One region of the Gordonia westfalica genome, then DNA from elsewhere that is predicted to be linked to it. Evidence: riboswitches for the same ligand, from Rfam matches in the RefSeq annotation. Region 1 holds a riboswitch; the other holds the start of a gene.

Evidence for each region. Region 1 has a riboswitch for thiamine pyrophosphate ahead of thiC (phosphomethylpyrimidine synthase ThiC). Riboswitches for the same ligand answer to the same signal wherever they lie in the genome.
Region 2: linked by a shared signal. The riboswitch ahead of thiO (glycine oxidase ThiO) and the one ahead of thiC (phosphomethylpyrimidine synthase ThiC) in region 1 are both predicted to bind thiamine pyrophosphate.

Annotation. Positions count from the first base shown of each region.
Region 1 is NZ_FNLM01000034.1:3,346,293-3,361,390, forward strand. Features, by position in the region: gene BLU62_RS20785 (IS110 family RNA-guided transposase) at 169-1,245, shown strand; gene BLU62_RS20790 (ISL3 family transposase) at 1,542-2,849, opposite strand; gene BLU62_RS20795 (ABC transporter substrate-binding protein) at 3,031-4,002, opposite strand; gene BLU62_RS20800 (MTB12 C-terminal domain-containing protein) at 4,028-4,840, opposite strand; gene BLU62_RS20805 (wax ester/triacylglycerol synthase domain-containing protein) at 4,975-6,279, opposite strand; gene BLU62_RS20810 (acyl-CoA dehydrogenase family protein) at 6,303-7,469, opposite strand; gene BLU62_RS20815 (acyl carrier protein) at 7,484-7,732, opposite strand; gene BLU62_RS20820 (salicylate synthase) at 7,780-9,150, opposite strand; gene BLU62_RS20825 ((2,3-dihydroxybenzoyl)adenylate synthase) at 9,303-10,970, shown strand; partial or broken gene BLU62_RS20830 (GNAT family N-acetyltransferase) at 11,003-11,349, opposite strand; TPP riboswitch at 11,543-11,657, shown strand; gene thiC (phosphomethylpyrimidine synthase ThiC) at 11,649-13,325, shown strand; gene thiD (bifunctional hydroxymethylpyrimidine kinase/phosphomethylpyrimidine kinase) at 13,322-14,179, shown strand; gene BLU62_RS20845 (DUF1801 domain-containing protein) at 14,220-14,573, opposite strand; gene BLU62_RS20850 (ABC transporter family substrate-binding protein) at 14,773-15,098, opposite strand, start outside.
Region 2 is NZ_FNLM01000034.1:4,447,072-4,462,169, forward strand. Features, by position in the region: gene BLU62_RS25835 (GlxA family transcriptional regulator) at 468-1,409, opposite strand; gene BLU62_RS25840 (putative quinol monooxygenase) at 1,518-1,829, shown strand; gene BLU62_RS25845 (NUDIX hydrolase) at 2,461-2,943, shown strand; gene BLU62_RS25850 (hypothetical protein) at 2,953-3,330, opposite strand; gene thiE (thiamine phosphate synthase) at 3,749-4,435, opposite strand; TPP riboswitch at 4,483-4,592, shown strand; gene thiO (glycine oxidase ThiO) at 4,586-5,650, shown strand; gene thiS (sulfur carrier protein ThiS) at 5,647-5,847, shown strand; gene thiG (thiazole synthase) at 5,840-6,661, shown strand; gene BLU62_RS25875 (ABC transporter ATP-binding protein) at 6,841-7,809, shown strand; gene BLU62_RS25880 (ABC transporter permease) at 7,806-8,564, shown strand; gene BLU62_RS25885 (LuxR C-terminal-related transcriptional regulator) at 8,694-11,333, shown strand; gene BLU62_RS25890 (phosphoribosyltransferase) at 11,275-11,943, opposite strand; gene BLU62_RS25895 (nuclear transport factor 2 family protein) at 11,953-12,414, opposite strand; gene BLU62_RS25900 (SCO6745 family protein) at 12,411-13,277, opposite strand; gene BLU62_RS25905 (hypothetical protein) at 13,338-14,426, opposite strand; gene BLU62_RS25910 (ATP-grasp domain-containing protein) at 14,660-15,098, shown strand, end outside.

The DNA of each region.
Region 1 (15,098 bases):
TCGGCCCGGAACCTGCGGTCGGCTACCCGCGCCATGAGACCTGAGGGCCGGGGCGGGTGTGACTTGATTAGGACCCTGTCTGGCTGGTGGGCCGTGACTCTTCACTGTCCTGTCCACCCGCCCCGGTGAGGTCATCCAACACACGAGTGTGAAGGAGACACCACCACGATGACCCCGACCATGATCGATACGCAAGTCGTTGTCCTGGGCGTGGATACCCATCAACGCACCCACCACGCCGCCATTGTCGCCGCCGACGGCCGTCCGCTGTCCGATCGCGAGTTCCCGACCACCACTGCCGGCTACACCGAGATGTGGCAGTGGGCCTGTGGTTTCGGCCGGATCGAGCACGCCGCGGTGGAGTCCAGCGCCTCCTACGGGGCCGGATTGACCCGCATGCTCACCGACCATGGGGTGACGGTCATCGAGGTCAACACCCCGGACCTACCGCGCCGTTACGCCCACGGCAAGACCGATCAACTCGACGCCTACGCCGCGGCGATGGCGGTCATCACCGGGCGTGCCACCGCGGTCGCCAAAGACACCCGCGGCGCGGTCGAATCGATCCGAATGCTCACCCTGGCACGGACTTCGGCGGTGGAAGAGGCCACCCGGATCGGTAACCAGATCCGCGACCTGTGCACCACCGCACCAGTGGAGTTCGCCGACCAGGCCCGCCAGGCACGCACCATCGCTGCGCGGGCAGCGTTCATCGCGGGTCTACCCGTACCAGCGGACACCGCTGAGCTGCCCGGGCCGGCCGCGGCGTTCGTACGTGCCGCACGTTCACTGCTCGAGCGTCACCGACTCGCCCAACGCGAGGTCGGTTCGTTGACCCGCGAACTCGAGCGGCTGCTGGCCACGGTGGTGCCGACCCTGTTGTCCCGACCGCAGATCGGACCAGTCACCGCCGCACGACTGGTGATCACCGCCGGTGACAACGTGGAGCGGATGCGCACCGAGGCGACGTTTGCCAAACTCGTCGGCGCCGCACCGCTACCGGCATCCTCGGGCAAGACCAGCCGTCACCCACTCAACCGGGGTGGAGACAGGCAAGCCAACAGTGCTCTGCACATGATCGCGGTCGGCCGGATGAAATCCCACGCACCCACCCGCGCCTACGTCGAGCGGCGTTCCGCGGAACACAAAACGAAGAAAGACATCATCCGCTGCCTCAAGCGCTACATCGCCCGCGAAGTGTTCCGCGACCTCACCACCGACCTCGGAACCCTTGACAAGCTATAGGACCGTCTCGCTGCGCTCGCACCTCAGGGAGCAAGGGGTCGCTGCGCTCGCACCCCAGGGAGCAGGAGGGTCGCTGCGCTCGCACCCCGGGGAGCAGGGGGTCGCTGCGCCCGCACCCCACGGAACCGGGGGTCGCTGCGCTCGCACCCCAGGGAGCAAGGGGGCGCTGCCGCGGCAGATGTAGCACCACGTATCGCCGTGCGACACCTATCGCTACAGCTGGCGCATCGAGATCACCGCAAACAAAACGGCCCGCCCCGCATTGCGGGACGGGCCGTTTCGCGGCTCTTCCTGATTCAGAGTGCGTGTAGGCGTTCTGCCAGGCCGCCGGAGTGGATGAGTGACCGCAAGATGTAGTGGTTGAGGTTGCGGAAGCCGAGCGCGATCCCGCGCAGGTGTTCCAAGCGTCCGTTGATCGCTTCGACCGGGCCGTTGGAGGCACCGGTGTCGAAGTACGCCAGGATCTCTTTGCGTCGGGCCCACAACGAACGGCCGAGTTGGGCAAGTTCGGCGAGTTCTTTCGGCACGCCGGTGTGGATGCGTTTGAGCAGCTTGTACATCGCGATCTTCCCGTCACGCTTGTGCGGTTGGCCGTAGGCGTCAATCAGGTCTTGATAGACGGCGTAGGTGACCGCGACCGCCAGATGTTCCTCACGCGCTTCGAGGCCGTTGGTGATGCGGGTCTTCTGCTTGTCGGTCAACAAGCCGATTCGGGTGAGCAGAGGGCGGCGGATGCCGTAGAGCGGGTCCCCGGTGCGGCCGCGGTGTCCGCACGTATCCTGTTGCACGCGTTGACGACACACCGTGAGCTTGTCTGCGGCCAAGTGCACCACATGAAACGGATCCATCACCGCACGCGCCTTGTCCAGGGTTTCAGCGGTCGCGGTGCGATACCCGGCGAACCCGTCCATGGTGACGACCTTGATCCGGTCACGAAATGCAGGATCGCGCGCGGTCAGCCAATCCTTCAACGCGGCTTTGGAGCGGCCGGCGACCATGTCCAGCAAGCGTGCCGGGCCGGTACCATCGACGATCGGTGTCAGGTCGACGAGCACGGTCACGAAACTCGAATCCCCCTTGCCGCGAACGTGTTTCCACTTGTGCTCATCGACCCCAAGGACCCGCACACCGTCCAGGCGGGCCGGTGCGGACGCCAGCATGCGGGCCTCCTCGAGTGCGAGCGTGTTGACGGTGTTCCAACCCAACCCGACCGCCGCGGCGACCGCCTTGACCGACATCTTGTCGACGATCATCGCCCGCAGAATCCACGTGGTGGTGCGGCGGGTGACGTGGGCCCGTGGCGCCACGATGGTCGAGATGTCGGCACGAAAGATCGTGGTGGCACAGTCCGGGTTCTGGCACAGGTGGCGCGGCACCGCGATATGCAGCCGAGTCGGATGCCCCACGATCGGCAGATCAGCGACCTCACGATCGATGTGGTCACGCAGCCGACCCGGCTGTCCGCATCCGGGACATGTGTTCTTCGGTTCCAGGACCTGGCAGAACACGTGGGTGCGGTCCTCGCCGTCGAGGGCGGCACCGGTGATCGTCACCCCGAGCTCGATGGTGCGGCAGATGGTGTCGGCAATAGCGCTACGCTGCAACGTGGGTCCTGTTGGTGTCCGGGTGGGTGTGTGAGAGCTTTCATCCTCACACCACAGGACCCGCCTATATCTCCAGGCTCACCGCCCACACCCCGCGATCTTGCTCACCCCTACATCTTGTGGTCGCAAGAACCTGTTCCACGCACCGTCAATCAGGAAGAGCCCGTTTCGCTCGGCAGGATCAGTTCGTCGCGGCGGCGAAGCTCGGCTTGAGCAGGTCCAGCACGTACGGCACCGAGTTCGGCGACGGCGCGTTGAGACCGGTGATCTGCGACTGGGTCATGAAGGTGACCGCATTGTTCTTGACGGCCTTCAGATTCTTGTAACCCGGGAGCTTGCGGAGGGTTTCCGCCTGCTCCGGCGTCGCGGTGGCGACCACGAGCACGTCTGCGTCGAGCATCGGGATGTTCTCGGTGCTCAGCCCAAAGCGCGGGTTCCTGGTGCGCGCGTACTCGGCGACCAGCTTCGGTGCCATCTCCATCTTCAGCTCGGTGAACAGCTTGGCCGCACCGTCGTTCGGGTCGCCGAGGACCGACAACTGGTCGTTGCCGTACATGAAGGCCAGCGCGTAGGTCTTGCCCGCGAGTCCCGGGAACTCTTCGCCCACGGCGGCGATCTTCGCGTTGGTGTCGTCGATGATCTCGGTGGCCTTGTCCGGCTGGTGCAGGACGGTGCCCATGACGGTGACCATGTCCTCCCAGGGATCGATCTCCTGGCCGCTGATCGAGTTGACCGTCGGCGCGAGCTTGGCGATCTGCTCGAATTCCGGGCTGTTGGAAGCGAATCCGGGGGCGAAGATCAGATCGGGATCGAGCTTGGCGATGGTCGTCGCGTCGTCGCCCTTGGTCGGGTCGATGAACGTCGAGTCGGCGAGCTTCTGGCCGTACCAGGGCTGCAGTTCGCCGGTCGCGGACTTGGAGTAGTCGTAGTAGCCGACCGGGGTCACGCCGAACGAGAGCGCCACGTCGGTCCACTGGTCGCCCAGCGTCACGATGCGCTTCGGCGTCTCCGGGATGGTGACCGATCGACCGTCGGGCAGGTTCAGCTGCACCGAACCACCGGTTAACTCATCCGAACTCGAGCATCCGGCGAGAAGGCCGGCGGACATGAGCACACCCGCGAGGAGCGCACCCAGACGAAGTCGTGTTTTCACGTCAGTTCTCCAGAACGGTCGGGTGTCAGAGCGAGCAGGGCAGCAGGACGAAGCTGGCGATGAGGCAGACGCTGGCGTTCGACAGCTTCCACTTGTCGCCGCTCCAGACCCAGGTCATGGCACGGTTCTGGCTACCCCGGCCGACGACGCTGATCTGCAGCGGGGCCGTCATCTTGTTGCCGCTGATCTGCACCGGACCGACCATCTGGTAGCTGAGGCCGACGTTGCCGTACGTGGTGATCGCGGTGGCGACCGCGTCGATCTGACGCAGCGCGCGCTCGCCGCCCTCGAGTTCGGCGGCCCGGGCGGCACGGTTGCCACGCGAGTTCATGACCGTCTTGACCTTGGTGTTGAGCTGGCCGGGGGTGAGGGCCGTCGGGGCCGCTGCGGCCTGCTGCTGCGTGGGAGCCGCGGAGGTGCCCGGGGCGGGAGCCGGTGCGGGTGCCGCGGCATCGGGGCCCGCTCCCACCGTTCCACCGCTCTCCGGCACGTTCTCGGTGGCCGCGGGTGCGGGCGCTGCCGCAGGAGCGGGCTGTCCGGGCGCGGCGGCCGGCGGCTGATTGGCCGCCGGACCGACCAGGCCCTGCTGCTGGGGCGTCTGCGCAGAACCGAGGTTCACGACGGTCGGCTGTGCCGCGTTGGCCGAATCGTTGCGTTCGCCGACCATGAGGCCGACCACGCCGATCGTGACGATGATCGCCGAGATCACCGCCGCAACACCTGCCGATGCCAGCACGGTCGGGATGTTGACCCCGCCCGAGCGCTTCTCCGAACCCGTCTCCGGTTCGTGGGTCTCACCCACGTACCCCGGGTCCTGGTAGCCGACATCGTTCTGCATGGTGTTCTCCGTGTTTTCTTCTGTGTTTCGTGTTCACTTGTCGAACGTGGTCCTCGCCTGACGGACGTTCGCCACGTACTGCATCGTTCGCGGTCTCGAACCAGTTACTAGGCAAGCCTAAGCTTGCATCGAGCTCATGCCGACGGTAGGGCCTCGTTGAGCACCTTGTCGAATGTCGCGACGAACTTGTCCGCGTATCCGGGGAGCGCCGCGGCATCGGTGACGATGCCGAACGTCGTGGTGGTGCCGAGGATGAGGATCGTCACCGAGAACGAGTAACCGGCCAGCGGCGACAGCGGGGTGAGGCCGACGATCGGCTTGCCCAGCACCGACCGCACCCGAGAGAAGCCCGGGTTGATCCCGATGTGGATGTCCGGGTGCATGTGTCCCATGGAGGCGTTCACGATCGCCCGCTGCAGGCCCCAGAGAGGCGCACGCGGCAGGTCGTCGGCTGCGGCCAGATAGAGCTCGGGCCGCCGCTCGGCGATGGTCTTCAGTTCACCCCGCGCGCGTTCGATCTGCTGCGACAAGTCGGTCTCGTTGCCGGGCAGGTTGAGCAGGGCCACGGACACGGCGTTGCCGGTGTGGCGGAACTCCTCGTCGAGGGTCACCGGGAGGGTCACGCGCAGGACGTCGGCCTGCGGCGCTGCCGGCGGGTCGATGCTGAGCGCGCGGCCGATGGCCCCGAGGACGAACTCGTGCACGCTGGAGCCGTTGGCCTTCGCCGCCTTGCGGAGCGTGCGGGTAGACGTGCTGAACAGCGCGTGTTCGCGGCGTCCCGACTTCGTCAGGCTCGGCCAGGCGCGCTTCTTGCCACCACCGGCGGCGTGCTGTTCGTTGAACGCCGCCTTGGCCTCGCCCAGCTTCTCCGGGTCGATGCCGCTGATGTGGAACCGGGGGCTCGTCGCGAAACGCTCGAACTCGGCGAGATCCTCGGGCTCCCCGTCGGCGAGGAGCGCCGCGAAGGCCGCACCGGCGATGCCGTCGGAGATGCTGTGGTGCACCCGGAGCAGCACCCACTGGCCGACACCCTCGGCACCTGCCGACGGCGTGAACAGGGTGATGTCCCAGAACGGCCGCGGCCGCGGCAACGGCGTCTCCAGGAGCTTGGAGACACGACGCTGCAGGTGGTCACGGTCGGTGAAGCCCAGCTCCGAGACGTGTTCGCCCGCGTCCCAGTTCTCGTCGGCGAGAACAACCTCGGGCTTTCGCCACCGGCCGTTCTTGACGCCGAGTCGGAAGATCTCGAACAGCCGGCCCCGCTCCCGGACCCGCGCCCGAACCTCGTCTACGCCGAGAAGCGTTCCTTGCGTGTCGATCTCGAGGAACATCGACCAGTGCATGGGCCGGCTGTCGGTGTCCATGTGCAGGTAGGTGTGGTCGGGGGGTGCCAGTTCGGTGACGCGCGCGTCTGCCGGGGAAGTGACTGGGCTGTTCATATGACCGCCTGGATGAGGGACGCTCAGGGCGTCGGGTTGTCGGAACCGGAAGAGAATTGCTGGTAACGCCGGGTGTCGGGTTTCATGGCCGCAGCGACCAATTCCCAGAGCACCTCGTCGGTACCGCCGCCGACGCGCGCGAGTTTCATGTCGCGCCACCAGCGTCCGATCGGGGTCTCGGTCTCGAGGTAGCCGATACCGCCGAAGATGTGCAGGCATTCCGAGGCGACCTCTTCGCCCAGGTTCGCCGCGGTCGCCTTGAGAGCCGCGGCAGTCCGCAGGTTGATCTTGCCGCCGGCCGCGACACCCTCGAGCGAGTAGCTCAGCACGTCGACGCGGGCCTGCAGATCCGCCACCCGCAGCCGGAGTGCCTGGTGGTCGTAGAGTTTCTTGCCGAACTGCGTGCGCTCCATCATGCGGGCGAGTGTCACCCCGAGCATCACATCGCAGGCGGCCGCGATCTGAGCGGCGACCGAATACCGTTCGTGCGCAAGGCCCCAGCTGATGACGGCCAGACCCGTTCCCGGGCGCGCGATCAGCGCCTCCTCGGGGATCCAGGCGTCGATGGTGACCGGGGCGGTGTCGAGCGGTCCTGCGCCGAGTTTCTCGTACGGCACACCGACGCGGACCTTGTCGATCGGCACGGCGGCCAGTGCGACGTTTCCGCCGGTGTCGGGGCCGTCCTCGACGCCGCGGCACACGACCAACATGTAGTCGGCGACCGGCGAGAGCGAGACGAACTTCTTGTGCCCCACGACCCGGTATCCGCCGTCCTCGGCGAAGATCCGCGTCTCGGAGTTCTGCAGATCGGACCCGCCCTGCTCCTCGGAAGCACCGATGCACAGGACGGCGTCGGTGGTCATCGCACGCTGCGCGAGGTCCTTCAGGAAGTCGTTGCGGCCGAAGCGACGGAGAATCGCGATCGCCGAATCGTGCAGACTGACTCCGACGCCGATGGCAGCCGAACCCAGCGATCCGAGATGGCGGCCCAGAGCGAAGTGATCATGCAGATCGGTGTGCTTGCGATCAGCCCACTTCTGGGTGAAAACTCCTGCCTCACCGAGATGCTCGAGTAACGGACGAGGGAAGCGATGGTCCCTCTCGGCCTGCGCCGTCCACGCGGTGACCTGCTCGTCGAACGCGGCATCGAGCAATTCCGCGTACGTCTGCACTCCGGTGTCCACACCCATCCCCCCGTAGCCCCTCAGACCGCGGTTCCGGCCTTCGCGCGGACCAGGTCTTCGAGGTCGCCGACCGTCTTGGACTCGAACAGTTCACGCTCGGTGAGCTTCACGCCCAACCGCTCTTCGATCGCCACGACGCCGATCGCGAACGCGACCGAATCGAGACCCAGGTCGTCGATCAGCCTCGACTCACGGGTGACGTCGCCGAGAGCGAGGTCGAGGTCCTCCTCGAGGATGCCGCGCAGCGCTTCGGTGATGTTGTCGGACATGTGGTGACTCCTGTGATGAAGGGTGATGGGTTGAACGTAACCGGTGGTCAGCGGGGGATCACATACGGGGCGACGCTGCCGAGTTTCTCGCACGTCTCCTCGAACTCGCGGTCGGGAGTCGACTGCGCAACGATGCCTGCACCCGCCCGCAGCCATGCCCTGTCTCCCGACGAGAAGACGGTGCGCAGTGCGAGCGTCGCCTCGAGCTCCCCCGACGACGACGCGACGAGGACGGCACCGGAATACGGGCCGCGACGCCGGGATTCGAGCCGGTCGATGGCCTCGACGGCCGCGGACTTGGGGACTCCCGAGGCGGTGATCGACGGGAATACGACTTCGAGTGCACGCCAGGGACTCTCATCGTCGGCGAGGGTGCCTTTCACCGTCGAGGCCAGGTGCTGGACGCTGCCGCGCTCACGTACCTCCATGAACGCGCTGACCGCGGTCGTCTCCGCGGCCGAGATCGAGGCGATCTCGTCGTAGCAGGCGCGCACCGACATCGCATGCTCGGCGACTTCTTTGGCGTCGGCGAGGAGTTCGGCACGGGCGGCCGCGTCGTGATCGGCAGAGATCCCGAACGCCCTTGTACCGGCGAGGGGTTCGGTGACCACGGTCCGGTCGTCGTGAACCGCGACCACGAGCTCGGGACTGAACCCGGCGGCCGCGAGATCGCCGAGCGACAGCAGAAACGAACGGGCCGGGGTGTTGTCGGCTCGCCCCCGGGCGTAGGTGGCGGCGATGTCGACCGGGAACGGGATGTCGACCGCGCGGGAGAGAATGACCTTCTGATAGCGACCCGCGGCGATCTCGCCGACGGCGGTGGCGACACGACTGCGGTAGTCCTCGGTGTCGACTCGCACATCGACGGGACGTGATTCACCGGGAGCGCCTGCCGTGGAAGCGATCTCGAGGAGGAGGCGCGCACGTTCGGGATCGGCGGTGCCGGTGTCCACACCGTCCGCGCCGACGAAGGCCTCGAACTCCGGGACGATCAGGTGCGCGAGCACCGTGTCGTCGGGAACACGGTCGAAAATGCCGTGGTAGGGCGCGCAGAAGTCGAAGCCGACCCAGCCGTAGAGGCGCCAGTCGTCGATCGACAGCGACGCCGTCGCCGCGGCCAGGGCATCCGCGGGGTCACCGTGCCACGCGGCGACCGTCCGACTCCCCCGGTCGTCGACGATGATCTCGCCGCGCGTGACCACGACTCGCGCGCGGACTCCCGCCGCGAAGGTCCAGCGCCGATTGCGCTCGTAGACGACGTGGTCGCCGAACTCTCCCGAGCCCGCCCACGCTGCCGTGATCTCGGCAGCCACAGCCTCGCTGAACGGCGTCGCCGGAGTGATCAGGCGCTCGAACCCCTCGAGGCCGAGCGCCGCAGCATTGAGCTTCGAGGTCGGCGAATCGGTCGTCAGCGACATGTCCTTGTCCTCCGGTCGTGGGCGGCAGCACCAGTGATCCTAGGGATATTAGGACAGCCTAAGCAAACAATTCCTCGCGGTCGATGGCGCGCATCACACAACCCGACCGACCGGTAAGGTTACCCTATCCTGCCTGTGTTTGAATGGGTCCCATGCCGACGCATCTGGACCACGCGACCGACCTGCTCGACGGTTTCACCCCGTACGCCGACGCCCAGGCGGACCGCTACCGGGACGCGGGACTGTTCCGCGGTCTCCCGCTGTTTGCGGGCTTCGGCGCCAGCGCCGACCGCACCCCGGACGCCCCGGCCGTCACCGATGCGTCGACCGACGGGCCGCTCACGCTCAGCTACTCCGAATTGCGCACCGCATCGCTCCGGCGGGCGGCAGGATTCGTCGATGCCGGACTCCGCCCCGGCCAGCGGGTCGTCCTGCAGCAGAACAACTCGCTCGAGTTCGTGGTGAACCTGCTCGGCCTGCTGCGCGCGGGCGTCGCGCCGGTGATGACCCTGCCCGCCCACCGGATCACCGAGATCGCCCACCTGGCAGCCGGTGCCGGAGCCGTGGCCTATATCGGCGAAGACGGGCGGCGAGGCTTCGACTTCCGGGATCTCGCCACCGAGCTGCAGGCGCGCGTCCCCCAGGTCGAGCACGTCTTCATCTCCGGCGATCCCGGGCCGTTCGCCGTCGCCCCGGATGCCGACCCGGCGGCGGTAGACCTCCCGGCCTCGCCGGACGCCGGAATCCCGGCACTGTTCCTGGTCTCCGGCGGCACCACCGGCCTGCCGAAGCTGATCGCGCGCACCCACGACGACTACGACCTCAACGCCCGACTCTCGGCCGATGTCGCGAATCTGACCGCCGAGGACACCTACCTCGTCGCACTGCCCGCGGCACACAACTTCCCGCTGTGCTGCCCGGGCATCCTCGGCGTCTTTGGCGTCGGCGGCCACGTCGTCCTGGCCGACAATCCGAGCCCCGACAACACCTTCGATCTCATCGAACGCCACCGCGTCACGGTGACCGCCCTGGTCCCCGCCCTCGCGCAGCTGTGGTGCGCGGCCACCGAATGGGAGCCCGCGGACATCAGCTCGCTGCGACTCCTGCAGGTCGGCGGCGCCAAACTCGCCCATCCCGATGCCGTCGCCCTCGACGAGGCGCTCGGCGACGTGGTCCAGCAGGTGTTCGGCATGGCCGAGGGACTCGTCTGCTACACCCGGACCGACGAACCGCGCGACCTCGTCCACGAGGTGCAGGGCTCACCGATGTCGGAGTTCGACGAGGTCCGCGTCGTCGACGACCAGGGCGCCGACGTCCCCGACGGCGAAGAAGGCGAACTGCTGGTACGCGGTCCGTACACGATCCGCGGCTACTACCGGGCCCAGGCCCACAACGAGAAGTCCTTCACCCCCGACGGTTTCTACCGCTCGGGTGACAAGGTGACCCGCCTGGCGTCCGGGCACCTCGCGGTGACCGGACGCATCAAGGACACCATCGTCCGGGCCGGCGAGAACGTCGCCGCCGACGACGTCGAGGAGAACCTGCTCGCACACCCATCGGTGCGGCAGGTCGCCGTCGTCGGACTGCCCGACGACGCACTGGGCGAGAAGATCTGCGCCGCGGTCGTACTCTCGCACGACCATCCGCCGGCCCAGCCACTCGAGCTGGCCACGCTGCGCACATTCCTCGCCGACCGCGGCCTGGCGTCGTTCAAGCTCCCCGACACGGTCCGCGTGGTGCGGACCCTGCCCGTCACCGCCGTCGGCAAGATCGACAAGAAGGTCCTGCGTACGACGCTGCTGGACTCCCCCGCTGGTTGAGCCCCTTCCACCGCTGATTGAGCCTGTCGAAATCACACCGGCGCGAGCGTCACGATCCCCGGGTGGTGGTCGAGGTAGCTCTTGGTGAACGAACACACCGGCCGGAGCCGCGCGTTCCGTTCACGAGCGAAGTGGATGACCGTCCGGGTGAGACGCGTCGCGAGCCCGTGGCCGCTGTATTCGTCGTAGAGCACGGTGTGCAGGACGGTGATGGTGGTCTGGCCGTCGATGGTCTCCATCGAATATCCGAGTACGCCGACGAGATCCCCGCGACCCAGAGTTCGAACCGGTCGCGGTCGGGATTGTGAACCACCTGAGCGATCTGCTGCAGGATGGATCTCGCCGACTGCGGCGGTCGATGCCGGTTCTTGCGTAGCACCTACACCTCCTCGCGTGGTCGTCATGTGAGGTCACCGGCATGCGCCGCTTCTCGACGCCAGACCTCTGTGACAAGGACCCATGTGACTAGGGTCACAGCCTACATTACGGATCCGTAACCGTTGAGTCCTGGAGCGGATCCCCGGCGCGAGGTCCTGAGCCTCGAGACGTTGTATGGTGGCGGACGCAACACAACTACACACCGCGGGGGCTCTCACGATGACCGAGGGCTGAGATGGCGACGGGCGGTCGCCGACCGCTCGAACCTGTCCGGGTAATGCCGGCGTAGGGAGAACCATCATGGGCACACGTCTATCCACCGCACCCACGACTTCAGGTCTGACCACCGGACCGATCGAGGGAAGTTCGAAGCACTACCTCACCGTCGATCACCTGCGCGTCCCGCAGCGTCGAATCCACCTCACCAACGGCGAACACCTCGACGTCTACGACACCTCGGGGCCGTACACCGACACCGAGGCCGTCATCGACGTCGAGCGCGGGTTGTCGCCGATCCGCGAGGAGTGGAACCGCCCGGCTCCGGTCGACGGCGCGAGCACGCAACTCGCCTGGGCCCGCGCCGGGATCATCACCGACGAGATGCGGTACATCGCGGCACGCGAGGGCGTCGACGCCGAACTGGTCCGCTCCGAAGTGGCCATCGGTCGCGCGGTGATACCGGCGAATCATCGTCACCCCGAGTCGGAACCGATGATCATCGGCAAGAGGTTCGCGGTGAAAGTCAATGCGAACATCGGGAATTCGGCGGTGCGCAGCTCGATCGCCGACGAGGTCGAGAAGATGGTGTGGGCCACCCGATGGGGCGCGGACACCATCATGGACCTGTCGACAGGCGCCGACATCCACACGACGCGGGAGTGGATTCTGCGCAACTCCCCTGTTCCGGTCGGCACCGTGCCGATCTATCAGGCACTCGAGAAGGTGAACGGCGATCCGGTCGCCCTGACGTGGGAGATCTACCGCGACACGGTGATCGAGCAGGCCGAACAGGGCGTCGACTACATGACGGTGCACGCCGGAGTGCTGCTCCGGTATGTACCGCTGACGGCCCGTCGCGTCACCGGCATCGTCTCGCGGGGCGGGTCGATCATGGCCGCCTGGTGTCTGGCACACCACCGGGAATCGTTCCTGTACACCCACTTCGACGATCTGTGCGAGATCTTCGCGCGGTACGACATCACCTTCTCGCTCGGTGACGGTCTGCGACCGGGGTCCATCGCCGACGCCAACGACGAGGCCCAGTTCGCCGAACTGCGCACCCTCGGCGAACTCACGACCATCGCCAAATCCCATGGCGTGCAGGTGATGATCGAGGGTCCCGGGCACGTCCCGATGCACAAGATCGCCGAGAACGTGCGTCTCGAGGAAGAGCTCTGCGAAGAAGCGCCCTTCTACACGCTGGGCCCGCTGGCCACCGACATCGCACCCGCCTACGACCACATCACCTCCGCGATCGGTGCGGCGATGATCGCCCAGGCGGGAACGGCCATGCTCTGTTACGTGACGCCCAAGGAGCACCTGGGGCTGCCCGACCGCGACGACGTGAAGGTCGGCGTCATCACGTACAAGATCGCCGCCCACGCCGCGGACCTCGCGAAGCAACATCCCCGCGCACAGGAACGGGACGACGCATTGAGCAAGGCCCGCTTCGAGTTCCGGTGGATCGACCAGTTCAACCTCGCCCTCGACCCGGACACCGCCCGCGAGTACCACGACGAGACCCTGCCCGCTGAGCCGGCGAAGACCGCCCACTTCTGCTCGATGTGCGGTCCCAAGTTCTGCTCGATGCGGATCTCCGCCGACGTACGCGCCTACGCGGAGGAGAACAACCTGGTGACCGCCGAGGACATCGACCGGAAGATCGCCGAGGGGATGGCCGCGAAATCGGCCGAGTTCGCCGAGGCCGGCAACCGCGTCTACCTGCCCCTCGAGAGCAGCGCAGGAGGCTCTGCGTGACCGGCTTCGAGTTGCTGCCCGTCGCGACGCCGGGTTCGACGCCGGTCCGCGTCCTGACCATCGCCGGATCGGATTCCGGTGGCGGCGCCGGTATCCAGGCCGACATGCGGACGTTCGCGCTGCTCGGCCTGCATGCCTGCGTCGCGGTCACCGCGGTGACCGTCCAGAACTCGCTGGGCGTCAGCGGTTTCCAGGAGATCGAACCGGAGACAGTCGCCGCCCAGATCCGCACGGTCGCCGACGACATCGGCATCGGGGCCGCCAAGACCGGCATGCTGGCCTCGGCGGAGATCATCGACGCCGTCGTCGCCCAGTGCGCCGAGAGCGGCATCGGTCGCGACGGTTCTTCACCGCTGGTCGTCGACCCGGTCTGTGCGTCGATGCACGGGAACCAGCTGCTGGCCGACTCGGCACTGGACACGCTGCGCGACAACCTCTTCCCGCTCGCCACGCTGGTGACGCCGAACCTCGACGAGGTGCGGCTCATCACCGGGATCGACGTCGTGGATGTCGATTCCCAGCGCGACGCGGCGAAGGCGCTGTTCGATCTCGGACCCGCGTGGGCGCTGGTCAAGGGTGGGCACCTGCGCTCCTGCGACCACTCACCCGACCTGCTCTACGACGGCGCGGAGTTCGTCGAACTCACCCACCGCCGGATCGACACCGCCCACGACCACGGCGCCGGCGACACGCTCGCCGCGGCGATCACCTCCGCGCTGGCACACGGTTTCCCGGTGCCGGACGCCGTCGCGTTCGCGAAGGAATGGGTCACCCGCGGCCTGGCCGCCGCCTACCCGCTCGGCGCCGGCCACGGCCCGGTGAACCCGCTGTGGCGGGTGAGCGGCCCTTACTGACGCGCAGCCGACCGAATCCGGCCGGCGCACGTCGGCGGCATCACCGCACCGCCGCTCGAACGATCTCGCCGATACGTGCTTCCGTGGCCTCGTCGAGGTCCTCGAGGTACCACGCGGACGGCGAGAGGAGACCGTCGCGGCCACCGGCCGGCTCGATGGCCGCCTTCTCCGTGAGACTCAGGTTCATCAGCTCATCGTTTCGCAACGAGATCAGCGCCGGAGTGCTCGCGGACTTGGCGTATGCGGGCATCCCGTACCAGATCCGCGGTTTGAGTTCGGGAGCGGCGGCGACGATGACCTCGTGCACTCGACGCATCACGCCTCGCCTCGGCTCGTCCATACTCGCGATCTTGTCCAGTACCTGCTGGAGGTTCTTCTCGTCCTTCTCGGTCATTGACGTCTCACCCTTTCTGCGGTCCGCGCGGCAGCTCCGATCGCATGGCGATCCGGCTGTGCAGCACCCCATCCGGACGTGGTCTGAGAAGTCAGGCCTCTCCGCGATGATTCAGATGACGAAGTCACCTGGAAGCGCAGGGAGCGACACCGATGTCGCAACGAGCTGACCGTATCACCATCATGTCCGGATCAGGACCTCACTTCTCCCAGCCGATGTCCTCGATCGGCCCGACGTAGAACTGCCCGGCACCGTAGTTGGCGAGATCCTCTTTCACCGCGACCATCGCGGGGCCGTTGAACAGGGGAAGGTTGGAGAACTGCGCGAACGCATCTCGCTCGATCCGGTTCCCGGCCGCGATCTGCGCCATCGGGTCGCCGATCCGCGCCATCGCCTCGATCCGGGCGTCGAGTTCCGGCGATCCGGCGCCGGCCGGGTTGAATTGCGAGTCGCTGCACCACACTTGGCAGAAGTAGGCCATGCCGAACGGGTCGCTCGAGGAGAACCCCATCATGAACAGGTCGA
Region 2 (15,098 bases), 1.1 Mb from region 1:
GGGTTCCTCCGGGCATCGCGGTCGCACGTCGCACACCTACGTCCGGCCCGTCGTCGGCCCCGGAGCGCCATACCGGCTCTTCCCAGATGAGGGTGTAGGTCGGCCGGGCGCGTCGGTCCGCAGGTAGACGTCGAGGTCTCCCGACGATGGAGGTTCCTACGCCATCCATCCGAAAGACCTCGACGTGACCGACGCTACCCCGCCGGCCGGCTTCGGCCGCCCTGACCTGACCGCCTTCGCGTCTCATCCCAATCGACCCTGATCGAGTCTGCTGACCCCCTCGACGAGAACGCAGCGACATCACAGCCACCCAACCCCGACCGTCCGGGAAGCCGGGACACGTCACATGGCTGTGCTGCGGGCGTGTCGAGTGGGTCGTCCAGGGGCGACGCAGGAGCGTCGACGCGACGTGCTGAGAGGTGGTTCCAGTCGAGCACTAGGACACCGGCTACAGGCATGGCGATAGGTCAGGAACGGCGTCGCTCCCTACGCAGGAGGGAGCGCAGAGTCTCGGCGTTCGCGTAGCCGACCCGTAGCGCGATCTCGGCGGAGGTGAAGTCCGTGGTTGCTGAGAGGTGCCGAGCTCGTTCGATGCGAAGCCGTTGGACGAAGCCGAGCGGAGTGAGGTTGAGCGCCGCACGGACTCGTCGTTCGAGGGTGCGCCGGCTGGTGCCGAGCGACTGCGCGACGAAGGCGACGTTGAACGGTTCGTCCAGGCGGGCGCGCACGAAGCGTTCGAACTCGACGACGATCGGGTCCTCGTGCCGGAGATGTTCGTAGGCGACGAAGGCCGCCTGCGACGGACGCTCGTCGATGATGAGGAGCTTGGCGACATGTTGGGCCAGGTCGGGGCTGATCGATCGCACGAGTGAGAGCGCGAGGTCGATGTGAGCGAACGCGGCGCCGGCGGTGACGAGGTTCCCGTCGACCACGACCATGGTGTCGAGATCGAGGGCGACGGTCGGATAGCGCTTCAGGAACTCCGGCCCCAGGAACCAGCTGGTCGTCGCCCGCCGATGATGCATCCGTCCGGTCTCGGCGACAGCGAACACGCCGGTGCACGCCGCGGCGATCCGGGTGGTCGCCTCGTCGAGGCGCCCGAGCGAGGCGATGACCGAACGAGCATCTCGGCTCTGGAGGACGTCGTTGGTAGCGGCGGCCGTAAGGGTTCCAAGCGCAGGGACGACGACCACGTCGAACTCTGCGGACTCCGACAGCGGGTGGTCCACCGACAGGGTCATCGATGCCGTCGTGGTCACTCGCCGTTTCGGTCCGAGGATGGCGAGTTCGATCGGGTCGATCCGCGGGTCGACATCGCCGCGGGCTCCGTCGGCCACCCGCACGATGTCGATGATCGACGCGACAGCCGAACCGAAGCAGCCGTCGATCGCGATCAGTCCGATACGCATGACGTAAACAATAGCAATACTGCCGTATACGCCACTTCTCACATGCCCTTGCTCGTCATACGCTGAACTCGCTTCACCAAGAAACCTCGACACCTAGGAGAACCCCTCATGTCCACACCCGCATCACTTCCGTATGCCTTCGTCGCCAAGATCGTCGCGGCCGATGGACAGCACGACGCGCTCGCCGATCTGCTCGCCGGCGCTGTCGCGCTCGCCAACGAAGAAGTAGGAACGATTGTCTGGTTCGCGGTCAGGACCCACGCCGACACCTTCTGGATCTTCGATGCATTCCCCGACGAGGCCGCTCGCGACGCCCACGCCAACGGCGCCATCGTCGCAGCCCTGATGGCCAACCAGCACCTCCTGGGCGCAGCACCCGAGATCCTGGCGGCCGACGTCCTCGCGTCCAAGCTCCCGTAGTCCGCCAACGCACGAGACGATCGCGCCCCGCCGAGCCGTCGCCAGGTCGCGACGCAACGCAATGCCACGCTGCGTTGCCGAGCGGTGCGAGGCCTATCGGCACACGGACAGGATGCCGGCCGCGAGCGCTCAGCCGGCGAGGGGTCCGTCGCAGAGGAGAGCGACGTCGGTGTCGGGCAGAGCCGTGAGGCCAGCGCATCGCGCGACCACCAGAACCGAACCGCCCCTGCCCTGCGTTTCCGCAGGTCAGGGGCTGTTCGCCGGAGCCGCCTGTCGGAATCGAACCGACGACCTAATCACGTCGGCTTTGCGTCTATCGCTTGATGCGCCCACTGGGCGAACGAGCCGCTGACCTGCGCAAACGCCGAGCGTGGGGGACGCCGCCATCCGGCGGTGACCGACGACGACCGACCAGTACCGACCGTTTCACCGGAGCTTGCGGCGGCGTCGAAGCCGAGCAAGCTCCATTCCTTTGGCTCACCGCGCCCTCCTCCTCGCCGGTCCCGTCGTCGTCGAAGACGATTCAGCCATACCTCTCACTGATTCGGCGGATCGCCCTGGCAGGTCGCGCGTGTCTCACTTACGGTGGAGGAATCCGATGATCGGCTCGTCGGGTCTGCAAGGAGGCGTGGTGCGCGGAGACGGCGACGGCTGGGTGACCGATCCCGACGGTTCACGGTATTGGGGTGTTCACGGCGCGGCGGGTCTGTTGCTCCGGGCGCCGTTGGCCGACGGCGCGACAGGCGTTCTGCTCCAGCATCGCGCCGCGTGGTCCCATCAGGGCGGTACCTGGGCGCTGCCCGGCGGCGCCCGGGACTCGCATGAGGGGGCCATCGACACCGCGATCCGCGAGGCCGAGGAGGAAGCCGGCATCAGCGGCGACGAACTGCGGGTCCTCGCCGCGGTCGTCACCCACGAAGCACCCGGCGGATGGACCTACACGACGGTCATCGCCGAGACCGACGAGCCGGTGCAGACGGTGGCCAACTTCGAGTCGACGGAACTGCGCTGGGTCTCCGAACAGCACGTCGACCAGCTTCCGCTGCATCCGGCATTCGGCCTGGCCTGGCCGACGTTGCGCGAGCGGATCGCGGCACTCGACCCGCAGGCGTAACGTCGCACCTCATCCTGCGGCGGGTCCGAGTAGCCGGTTCGCGCCGGAGATCAGTGCCGCGATGTTCGCCTCGTCGCCGGTGCTGCCCTCGCCGAAGGCCCACGCCTGCCTGCCGTTGTTCTCGCACAGCAGGAACGTGGCGATCGCGCCGTCGACCTCACGCTGGTGCAGCCGCAGGATCTGAACGGGCGCGCCGAGGTCGTACAGGATCGAGGTCATCGCGCCGAGAGGCCCGGCGGCGACCGCGCTGCACGACATGATGCGGTCGGCGATCGCGATGGTCGCCCGGCATTCGACGAGGTCCTGCCGGGCCGGTGCGACGGACCACGATCCGAGCCGGATGGCACCGCCGGCGGCGTACTCGTCGGTGAATCGTTGCCACGTCATCCCATGGTCTCCTCCCGCATGCCCGCGGGCAGCGGACGGCCGAAGTGTTCGGCTATGGGATCAGCCGACGGCGCGGTCGTGTGCCCGTGTCGTGAGAAGGATGGATGAGGCAGATGAAGAAGATGCATCTCGAAAGCCGATTTCGGTCGAAGAACGGATGACCGACAAGAAGAGCGCAACCGACCCGCAGCGGGGGGTCGGTCAGAATCAGACCCCGCTGCGGCGGGTTACGAGCGCTCGATCGATGCACATCATGGTCGGTCCAGCCTAGACCTCTGTGTGCGGAGCGGCAAATGGATTCCGCCCCTGGAAAACGCCCCTGGAAAACGCCCTCCACAGGTTCACCGACGACGATATATATGCGCGGCGCGGTACCGGCCCAGCGGGTGGTTGCGGGGGCGGTTCCAGTCGCCCGGCCCTACAACCGGCCGAGGAGGTCGGTGGCCGCGGCGGCCGGATCGTCGGCGGCGGTGATCGCGCGGACCACGACGATGCGGCGAGCGCCTGCGGCGGTCACCTCCGGCGCTCTCGGGGCGTCGATGCCGCCGATGGCGAACCACGGCTTGTCCGGAACCCCGGGAGCGGACATCGCGGCGGCGGTCGTCGTCACCAGGTCCAGTCCGGCGGCGGTACGCCCCGGCTTGGTGGGGGTGGTCCAGCACGGGCCGACGCAGAAGTAGTCGACGTCGGGGTCCGCGGCCGCGGCGGCCGCCTGCTCGGGGTCGTGTGTGGACACACCGATGACCGTGTCGGGGCCGACGACCCGGCGAGCGAGGCGCGGCGGCAGGTCGCCCTGTCCGACGTGGAGGACATCGGCACCCGAGAGCGCGGCGATGTCGGCGCGGTCGTTGACCGCGAGCAATGCGCCGTGCGCGTCGACGACGCTCCGTAGCGCGGTGAGGATCTCGAGCTCCTCGCGGGCCTCGAGGGTGCCGAACTGCTTCTCCCCGGCGGACCCCTTGTCCCGGAGCTGCACGATGTCGACGCCGCCGGCGAGAGCCGCGCCGACGAATTCGAGCAGGTCGCCGCGCTCGCGTCGTGCGTCGGTGCACAGGTAGAGCCTGGCGGTGTCCAGGCGGCGGCGCGATTCGGAGGCACTTGTCACGGCGACCAGGCTAGCCCCGCGCGCAATGGCCGGGCGTAGGGTGGACCGCGAGAACACACGGGAGCCCGGGCAGGCGGGCTGAGAGTGCGGGCCCCTCCGCTGACCGTCGAACCTGATCCGGGTCATTCCGGCGAAGGAAGGTGATCTGGCGTGAGCCATGTTTCGAAGCAGCCCGACCGAGCGCTGACCGTCGTCGGCGGTGGCGTCATCGGGCTGACCTGTGCGCTCGTCGCTGCCGATGCCGGCTGGCAGGTCCTGGTCGTCGACGCCGGTCACGACGGGCGGGCGTCGTGGGTGGCGGGCGGCATGCTCGGTTCGCTCGGCGAGGGTCATCCGGGCGAGGAGGCCGCGCTGGCCGCGTCGGTGGAGTCGGTGCGGCGCTGGCCGGGGCTGGTGAAACGGCTCGATGATCCTGCGATCGTGACGGCCACCGATTCCCTGTTCGTCGCCGCTTCGGCCGCCGACGCCGAGTACCTCCGTCACCTCGCGGACTTCGTCTGGGCCAACCAGCCGAGGACCGACGCGACGCTCAGCACGGTCACCGGTCGCGAGATCCGTTCTCTGGAGCCGTCGTTGAGTTCGCGGCTGGTCGGTGGTTACCGGGCGGTCGGGGAGTGGTCGATCGACAACAGGCGCCTGCTGGGCACCTTGCGCCGTGCCGGGGCCGCTGCCGGGGTGCGGTACACCGATGCCCGGGCGCGCGGCCTGGCCGATGTCCACGAACTCGCCGGCCTGCGCGATCAGATCCTTCTCGCTGCCGGGCTCGGCACCGCCGAACTGCTTCCCGACGTGCCGCTGCATGCGGCGAAGGGAGAGATCCTGCGACTGCGGCGCACGCGGTGGTCGGTACCGACCCCGGGGCACGTGGTCCGTGCCCGCCTCCATGGCCGAGCCGTGTATCTGGTGCCGCGGGAGGACGGGATCGTGGTCGGCGCAACGCAATACGAGGCCGGCGATTTCGGTGACCGCATTCCGCAGGCGGGTGGGGTCGCGGATCTGCTCGCCGACGCTATCGAGGTCATGCCGGGTCTGCGCACCTACGAACTCATCGAAGCGGGTGCCGGACTCCGCCCGTGCACCGCTGACGGATTGCCGATCGTGAAACGGGTCGACGACCGCACGCTGGTCGCGACCGGGCACGGCCGCAACGGCATCGTTCTCGCCCCGGGCACCGCGGACAGGGTGCTGGGGATTCTGGAAGGAGTATCGGAGTGACCATCACCGTGAACGGAGAGAACCTCGACATCGGCGACGACGTGTCGGTGCGAGATGTCGTCGCGCGGCTCGGCCTGCCCGACCGGGGGATCGCGGTGGCCGTCGACGGCGCGGTCGTCCCGCGTGGACGCTGGTCGGAGCACACGATGGCCGCCGGCGCCGTCGTCGAGATCGTGACGGCGGTGCAGGGTGGCTGAGTCCCTGGTTGTCGACGTCGCCGACGGTTCCGAGACGGACCCGCTCCGGATCGCCGGGCGCGAGTTCTCCTCCCGCCTCATCACCGGGACCGGTGGCGCGACGAACCTCGCGACACTGGAGCGTGCCCTGGTCGCGTCGGGCACCGAACTGACGACCGTTGCGGTGCGTCGCGTCGACGCCGCTTCCGGGACAGGGGTGTTCGACCTGCTGCGTCGGCTCGGCATCGCGGTCCTGCCCAACACCGCCGGATGCCACACCACCGCCGAGGCGGTCCTCACCGCGCAGCTGGCCCGCGAGGCGTTCGACACCGACTGGGTGAAGCTCGAGGTGGTGGCCGACGAACGCACGCTGATGCCGGATGCCGTCGAACTCGTCGACGCCGCAGCCGCATTGGTGGCCGACGGCTTCGTGGTGCTCGCCTACACCAACGACGATCCGGTGCTCGCCGCGCGACTCGCCGATCTCGGTGTCGCCGCGGTGATGCCGCTCGGTTCGCCGATCGGCACGGGACTCGGAATCCTCAACCCGCACAACATCGAGATGATCGTCGACCACTGCTCCACCGCATTCGACGATCCGCTCCCGGTGATCCTCGACGCCGGCATCGGCACCGCCAGCGACGCGGCCCATGCCATGGAACTCGGTTGCGACGGAGTGCTTCTCGCGACCGCGGTCACGCGTGCGGAGAACCCCGAACGGATGGCGTCGGCGATGCGGCATGCGGTGATCGCCGGCCGGCTCGCCGCGCGGGCGGGTCGAATCCCCAAACGGTTCTGGGCGCAGGCGTCGTCGCCGATGCCCGATCACACCTGATCGACACCGGCGTCTCGAACTGCTCCCTGAGGAGCGTCCGGAGCTTGCGAAGGCGGCAACCCACTGCTCCCTGAGGAGCGTCCGGAGCTTGCGAAGGCGGCAACCCACTGCTCCCTGAGGAGCGTCCGGAGCTTGCGAAGGACGCGTCTCGAAGGGCTGTCGGCGACTATGGTCGAGTCGTGTTGCGGGTAACGAATCTGACCAAGGACTTCGGGAGTCAGCGAGCGGTCGACGACCTCACGTTCGAGGTCGGGCCGGGACGGGTCACCGGCTTTCTGGGACCCAACGGCGCAGGCAAGTCGACGACGATGCGCATGATGCTGGGTCTCGATCGCCCCACCTCGGGGACCGCGACCATCGGTGGCGTGCAGTATCGCGACCTCGACCATCCGCTGCGACAGGTGGGCGCATTGCTCGATGCGCACTGGGTCCACCCCAATCGCAGTGCGCGTTCTCATCTGCGTTGGCTGGCGGCGAGCAACCGCATCCCGGTGTCCCGGGTGGACGAGGTGCTCGAGACCGTCGGGCTGGCCTCGGTGGCCCGCAAACGGGCCGGCGGATTCTCGCTCGGCATGTCGCAGCGGCTCGGACTCGCGGGCGCGTTGCTGGGTGACCCGCACACCCTGCTGTTCGACGAACCGGTCAACGGCCTCGATCCCGAGGGCATCGTCTGGATACGCGGATTCATGCGGCAGTTGGCCGCGGAAGGTCGCACCGTGCTCGTCTCCAGCCACCTGCTGACCGAGATGTCGCTCACCGCAGACCATCTCGTGGTGATCGGCCGCGGGCGCCTGATCGCGGACTGTTCGGTCAGCGAGTTCACCGGACGAGCCCGCCAGTCGGTGCGGGTCCGCGGGCCCGAGCTCGAGAAGTTGCACGCCGCGCTGGTGGAGGCCGGTCTCGCGCCGGCGCCCGGTGCGCCCGACGCCGACGGGCGGCCGGTGATGCGGGTGCCCGACACGACGACCGACCGGGTCGGTGACATCGCCGCGGCGGCCGGCGTGACGCTGCACGAGCTCGCCGCCGAATCGGCCTCGCTGGAGGAGGTGTTCATGTCGATGACCGCACACGCCGTCGACTATCACGGAGGCGACGGTTTCCTACCCGTCGGACCCGGTCCGAGCGCCTCGGAAGGGGGTCGGCGATGATCGGGCCCGCCCTCGCTGCCGTCGACGCCGAACGCATCAAACTGACCAGCACCCGGACCCCGTACTGGTGCCTGGCGATGGTGGTCGTGTTCGGTGTGGGTGTTGCCGTGCTGCTCGGTTGGCTGCTGTCCGGTGGTTACGCCGATCGTGCGTCGGTCGACACGCGGACGATCGACTACCTGGTCGGCGTGAATCAATTTGGCGTCGCGATCTTCGCGATCATGGCCGTCCTGGGTATCACCACCGAGTACCGGTTCGGCACCATCCGCTCCTCCTTCGCGGCGGTTCCCCGCCGGCCGCTGGTGATCATCGCGAAGACCGTGGTGTTCGGCGGGCTCACCTTCGTGGTGGCCGCGATCGTGAGTCTGGTCGGGGTGGGCCTGGGTCAGGCGCTCACCGGCAACGGCATCGCGCTCGGGGGACCGGACACCGTACGACAGCTCTGGGGCACGCCGGTTTTCGCGACCCTGTGTGCGTTGATCGGGCTGTCGGTGGGTGCTCTCGTCCGGCATTCCGCCGGGGCGGTGGCGATCGTGCTGGGCTGGATGTTCGCGTTCGAACGCATCCTCTCGGTGCTCCCGCGCATCGGAGAGGACATCACGCCGTTCCTGCCGTTCCTCAACGGCTGGAACTTCTTGTCCGGTGGGTCCGACACCTTTCACTGGAATGCGTACGGCTCGTTGGGATACTTCGCAGTGGTAACCGTAATCCTGCTGGCGGTCGCGATTTTCGTCACCAGTGCCCGGGATGCGTAGTTCGCGGACTCGGGGGAAAGACCCGTCCTCCATATGGACGGCAGGAATGTGACATTGCGAGTCTTGATGCCACATCTATGATCGTTCGGGCAGCCCGCGGAGCGTCGGTGCGGACTAAAATTTCCTGTCATGTCCACCAATTGGCCGCTGGTCGAGCGTGAGCGTGAGTTCCGCACGATCCTCGCTGCGCTCAGCGGCAAGACGAACGGATGCGGCGTCGTGCTCACCGGTGATTCGGGGGTGGGCAAGACGACCCTGGCGCGGCACGTCACCGCCGAACTGCCGACCGGCGTGCGCTGGGTCGCCGGTACCGAGTCGGCGCGGTCGATTCCGCTCGGCGTCTTCGCCCATCTCGTCGGTCCGGCGACGTCGAGCGATCCGGTTACCTACCTGGCGGCGGCCCGCGAATCGCTGCTGTCCGACGGCGATGTCGTCATCGGCGTCGACGACGCGCACCTGCTCGACGAGTTGTCCGCGACGCTGCTGCACCAGCTCGCCATCGATCGTGCGGTGCACATCGTGGCGACCGTCCGCAGCGGCGAAACGGTACCGGATGCCGTGACGTCGTTGTGGAAGGACAACCATCTCACACGTATCACGTTGTCCCCGTTCACCAAACAGCAGAGCGTCGAACTGATCGAATCGGTTCTCGGCGGGCAGCTCGAGGAACATTCGGCGTCTCAGATGTGGGAGGCGTCCGGCGGCAACGCACTGTTCCTGAGACACCTCGTGGACGGCGCCCGACAGGCGAACACACTGCGGCAGGTCAACGGGGTCTGGCAACTGCGCGGCCGCGCGGCGATCACCTCCGAACTCGCCTCGCTGCTCGAGGGGCGGATCGAACAACTCGACGCCTCGGTCCTCAACGCCCTCAAGTATCTGAGTCTGTGCGAACCGCTCGACATAGACGTACTGGCCGAACTCGCCGGCGAGGAGGCGGTGGAGGAGGCCGAGATCGCCGGCCTCGTCCGGATCACGCGTGACGGCCGCACCCTGAATGTCGCCTTCCACCACCCGTTGTTCGGCGAGGTGATCCGCCGCCGACTCGGTCTCGTCTCGTCGCGGAGGTTGCGCGGCAACCTCGTGGAAGCGCTGAAGTCGCGTCCGACCAGCACACCCGCCCAGCGGATCCGGCTCGCCGACCTCGCCATCGAGAGCGACGTCGAGATCGACCTGGCACTGGTCAGCAGTGCGGCACACGATGCGCTCGAGCTCGCGCAGACCTCGCTGGGGGAGCGTTTCGCGCGGGCGGCGCTCGAGGAGGGGGCCGGACTCGAGGTGGCCGAGCTCCTCGCACGTGCACGGATGTGGCAGGGCCACCCGGACGAGGCCGAGGAGATCCTGTCTCGTTTCTCCCCGGACGATCTCGACGAGGGGCAGCTCCTGCTGTGGGGCTGCCTGTTCATCGGCAATGCGTTCTGGGCACTCGGCGATGCGGACCGGGCCGATGAACTCCTGCACATGCTGCGGGAGAGGGTCACCGCGCCCCACCTCGTTCCGGTGGTTTCCGCGACCGCGTCGGCGTGCGCGCTGTTCGAGAATCGTATCGGTGACGCGATCTCGCTGTCGGACAGCGTCTTCGCCGAGAAATGGCAGCTTCCGTGGGCGATCGAATGGGCTGTGTTCGGCGGCGGGCTCGCCCGAGCTGTCGCGGGGCGCGGCGACGAGGTCCGGAAGCTGGCAGCACATTGTCGCGAGGTCGAGGTCGACGGCCTGCTCCGCTTCCCGACCGGGTTCGGCGAGATTCTCGCACTCACGCTGACGGGACGGCTCGACGACGCGGATACGGCCACCAGACGGTTCGTGACCGCTGCGCAGACCGCGCAGTACCTGGGCTGGGCGCTGTCGGAGATCCTCGTCGCCGCAGTGGAACTCTCGCGCGGGGCATGCGCGTCGGTGACCCGGCGGATGGAGCAGACGCTCGCGATCCTGGACAGCGGCAAGTTCTCCGAGTCGTGGAACTTCCCCGCGCACATCTTCCTGATCCAGGCGCTGAGTGCGCTCGGTCAGGCCGACCGTGCCGCCGAGGTCCTCGAGAAGGCCCGCGCGCGGTACGGCAAGCACGTGGCGGTCTTCGGTCCGATGCTCGCCATCGCCGAGGCCTGGCAGTCGGCGGCCACCGGAACCATCACTCCGGCCGTCGCGCTGCTCCACCGGACCGCCTCGGAGGCACGGGAATCAGGGCAACTCGCGATCGAGGCGGAGGCCCTGCACTCCGCGGCCCGGTTCGGTGACACCACCGCGGCCGACCGTCTCGCCGAACTCGCGGGACTCGTCGACGGTCCGTTGGCCCCGCTCTACGCGCGGCACGCCGGTGCGCTCGCCGCCGGCGACGCCGTCGAACTCGACTTGTGCTCAGCCGATTTCGAGGCACTGGGGGTGCGGCTGTCGGCGGCCGACGCCGCGGCACAGGCGAGTGTCCTGCACGATTCGGCGGGCAGCCGGTCGGCGACCGTGGCCTCGGCGGCGGTGGCCAATCGCCTCGCCTCGGAATGCGGCGGTTTGCGCACGCCCGCGTTGATCGCTGCGGCACAACCGCTCCCGCTGACCTCCCGCGAGCGGGAGATCGCCAATCTCGTCGCAGCAGGACTGTCCAACAAGGAGATCGCGCAGCGACTCACGGTCTCGGTGCGCACCGTCGAGGGCCACATCTATCGTGCGTCCACCAAGCTGGACGTCACCGATCGTGAGGGAATCGCCAAGCTGCTGCTCAAGGACGGTGATCGCGATCCAGACAGGCGATCACCTCATCGTCGTCGACCTGACTGAAGTCCTCGTAGGAGAGTCCGACCGCCTCGAAGGGTTCGGGCGTGGTGAGTACGACGACCTCGTCGACGCCGCGATCGATGAGACGTCCGATGCAATCCGACGGTGCCGTCGGAACGGCCACGATCAGTCGCGACGCACCGGCCGCATCCACCGCGTCGATGGCCACCGCCATCGTGGAGCCGGTGGCGAGTCCGTCGTCGACGAGCACCACGACCCGGTCGTCGATCTCGATGCGTGGCCGGCCGCCGCGATACATCGCCTCGCGGTCGTGCAGGATGCGGCGTTCGCGGCCGGCGACCGCGTCGAACTCGGCACGCGAGACCCCGAGCCGGCGGGGAATGTCGTCGTTGACCACCAGATGGCCGGCGGTGAGGGCGCCCATCGCGAACTCCGGATGCCCGGGTGCGCCGATCTTGCGCACGACGAGGGCGTCGAGATCGCCACCCGTCGCATCGGCGACCTCGCGTGCCACGGGCACACCGCCGCGGGCCAGGCCGATCACCACCGGCTTCGCCGTGCGGGTGTCGGGTCGGGCCCGCAGCACCTCGGCCACCCGCGTGCCCAGGGCGCGCCCCGCCGCCACCCGGTCGGAGAAGACGCGCCCGGACATGTCATGGCCTCAGATGCGCACCGCGGGGCCGACCTTGAGCGCGAAGCTCGGCAGGTCGGCCAGCCCGAGGCTGGCCTCGTAGGTGCGGTCGTAGCCGGTGGAGCTGATGCGCCAGCCGTCCTCGGTCCGGCGGTAGGTGTCGTCGTAGAAGGCGGCGCCGATCAGCATGAACGAGAACTCGGCGACGATCACCCGGTCCTGCAGATACCAGCGACCGCGGGCGGTGTCGCCGGAGATCTCGATCTCGGGGTGGGTGACACGATGTTCGGTGATGACCGCCGGACCGACGTTGGCCTCCATGTACCCGACGAGCTCGTCCCGGTTCCCGAAGGACAGGCTCTCGCCGTAGTTGCCGGTCGCGTCCTCGGTGAGCGTCGAAGCGAAGGTCGTCCAGTCCTTGGTGTCCAGTGCCCTCAGGTACCGGTACTTGAGGTTCTCGATCTCGCGGACGTCCCCGGTGCTGTTGCTCATTTGCGCCTCGTTCCGGGCAGGACGCCGGCGTCGAGCACGGCCTTGACGATCGGGCGGGTCCGCTCGAGCAACTCGGTGGTCCCGGCCCACAGGGATTCACCCGCGGCGTCGGTGGTCGCCTCGATGTCGTCGTACACCGCGGCACCCTGCGCCGTGAGCCGATGGCCGTCGTCGACCCGTTCGGCCAGGCCGGCCTCGACCAGACGGTCGACGCTGTCCTCCCAATCCTGTTCGGAGTAGCCGCGCGTGAGGAGCACGACGCGCTTGCCCATGACCCGGCGCTTGACCGTCGGATCGGGGAGCTGGGCCTCGTGAAAGACGGCCGCGTCGAAACCGTTCAGCCCGTGGAGGACGAGGGCCGCGATGTGGTTGTCGCCCCGCCATTCCCGCAGTACCGCGGTCGCCTGCCACAGCCGTAGGCGTGGTGTGTCGGGGATCGGCGCCGACGCCCACGCGGCCGCCAGCGGACGACCGCCGAGTGGCAGGCCGGCGGCGAGTTCGGTGTATTCCGAGGCGAGTTCGTCGAGAAGGGCGTCGTCGGCGGAGTCGCCGAGGATCTCACGCAGCGAGTCGTCGAGCATCGCGTGACGGCGTTCGTGGATGCGGTCGAGCCCGGCGCCGACCGCGGCGCTCCAGGACTTGGCGATCAGGTCGGGGTTGAAGTTGTAGAAGGTGGCGGCGACGACCGATGGGGCACAGGGGCCGAAGGGTGCTCCGCGAGCCCCGACGTAGAAGCCGTGGCCGTCGAGACCGGTGTCCTCCTGTGCCCGGCCGAGCCCCGGGTTGAAGTAGGCGAGAACGTGGAACGGTTCGAGGGTCTCGTAGGCGAGGCGGGCGTGCGACTCCGTCGCGGTGGGCGTCATCAACCCACTTTCTCCACCGGTGGAACAGGTGTCAACCACCTGTCGGGGACGACCCGGCGATCAGGTGTGCCGCGAGTCCCGACTCCCGACTGGACGATCGTCGGAGTCGGTGTCGCCCACATCCGGTTCGGCGATGTCGGTGCGTGTTTCGGGTCCGAAGTCCTCGCGGCGGAGATCTTCTTCGAACGCCTCGGCTTCGAACTCGTCCTCGGGTTCCTCGCGTCCGCGGCGCCAGCCGCCCTTCATCGGCGGTGCCTCGCCGAGGTGGTCGGGATCGACCGAGCCGTACCAGGCCACCAGCACCGCGCCGATGACCGCGCCGACGAATCCGAGGATGGCCAGCCAGCCGAGTCCCGGCTTGGCCGTGTCCTCGAGGAACACGACACCGACGAGGCTCGGTCCGGCGGTCTCGCCGACCACCAGCACGGCGGTCACCCCGTTGACCGCGCCCAGTTGCAGGGCGACGGTCTGGACGTAGAAGCCGACCGCGCCTGCCGCGGCGATGGTCCAGGCCGCCGGGTCGGTCAGGAGGGCTACGGGATCGAACGGTGCGACGCCGTCGAGAATGCGGACGGCGATGGCGATGATGCCGAACAGCAGACCGGCCGCGGCGCCGCCGACGATGGCGCCCGCTGCCGAACCGAGGTTGTAGACGCCGACGAGCGCGAAGGCACACAGCGCGAGGGTGGCGAGGAACAGGCCCCAGTGGAAGCCGACCTCTTCGCCGCCGCCGGTGTGGTGCGACGACGAGACGCCGAGTAGGCACAGCGACATCACGACGAGCCAGATGGCGACCCATTCGCGGGTGTGCAGGGCGATGTTGAGGATGATCGTCCCGAGGAGAGCCGTGACGACGAGGTTCGCCGAGACGATGGTCTGCGACAGGAAGAGCGGGAGGAACCGCGCGGCCAAGGCCCCGCCGGCGAATCCGAAGACGACCATCGTGGTGCCGAGAATGAAGGCGGGGTCGACGAAGGTGGACATCGTCGAGGAGATGGTGGGTGCGCCGGTCTCGGTGGTGATGCCCTTGCCCTCTGCGGCGGCGGTCTCGGCCACGCGGCGAGCGCCGAGCGCGCGGAGGACCGTCGACATCCCGTAGGCGACGGCGGCAAGGCATGCGGCGATGACGCCGACCACGAACAGTTGCATGCCTCCTCCAACCCGGCCCGGATCATCCCGTTTCGGGGACGTCCCGGTCCGCAGTGCCGCCCCCACCACCCACACATCGCATTCACGACCGCTACAACACCGATCGAGCGCAAACTAACAGGACGAACCGACAGACCGGTACCGAATATTCCCTCGGTGTCCGATTTCATTCAACACCGCGCGGGCACCGATGACGCGCATCCGGGTCCCCCGGTACCCCTAGACTCTGTCGGGTGGACAGCGCCGGACGAGCACATGTACTGATCACCTTCGGTCGGTCGTTCCTCTCTTTGGAACTCGCACGACTCATGGCGGCGGGTGGTCACCGGGTGACGACCGTCGATTCGATACCCGTCGCGATCAGCAGATTCTCCAATGGGGTCAGCGGATTCCACCGTGTTCCGCCGCCGAAGTTCGAACCGCTCGAATACTGTCGTGCACTTGCACGCATCGTCGAGGAGAACGACGTCGACATGGTGATCCCGGTCCATGAGGAGACCGACATCATCGCGATGCTCGCGGAATTGTTCCCGCCGAGATGCCGGCTCTTCCTCTCCGATTTCGACATCGAGAACCGGCTGCACCACAAGTACGAATTCCAGGAACTGCTCGTCGAACTCGGAATCCCGACGCGCAAATTCGCGCGGGTCGCCGGACCCGAGGACGCCGGAT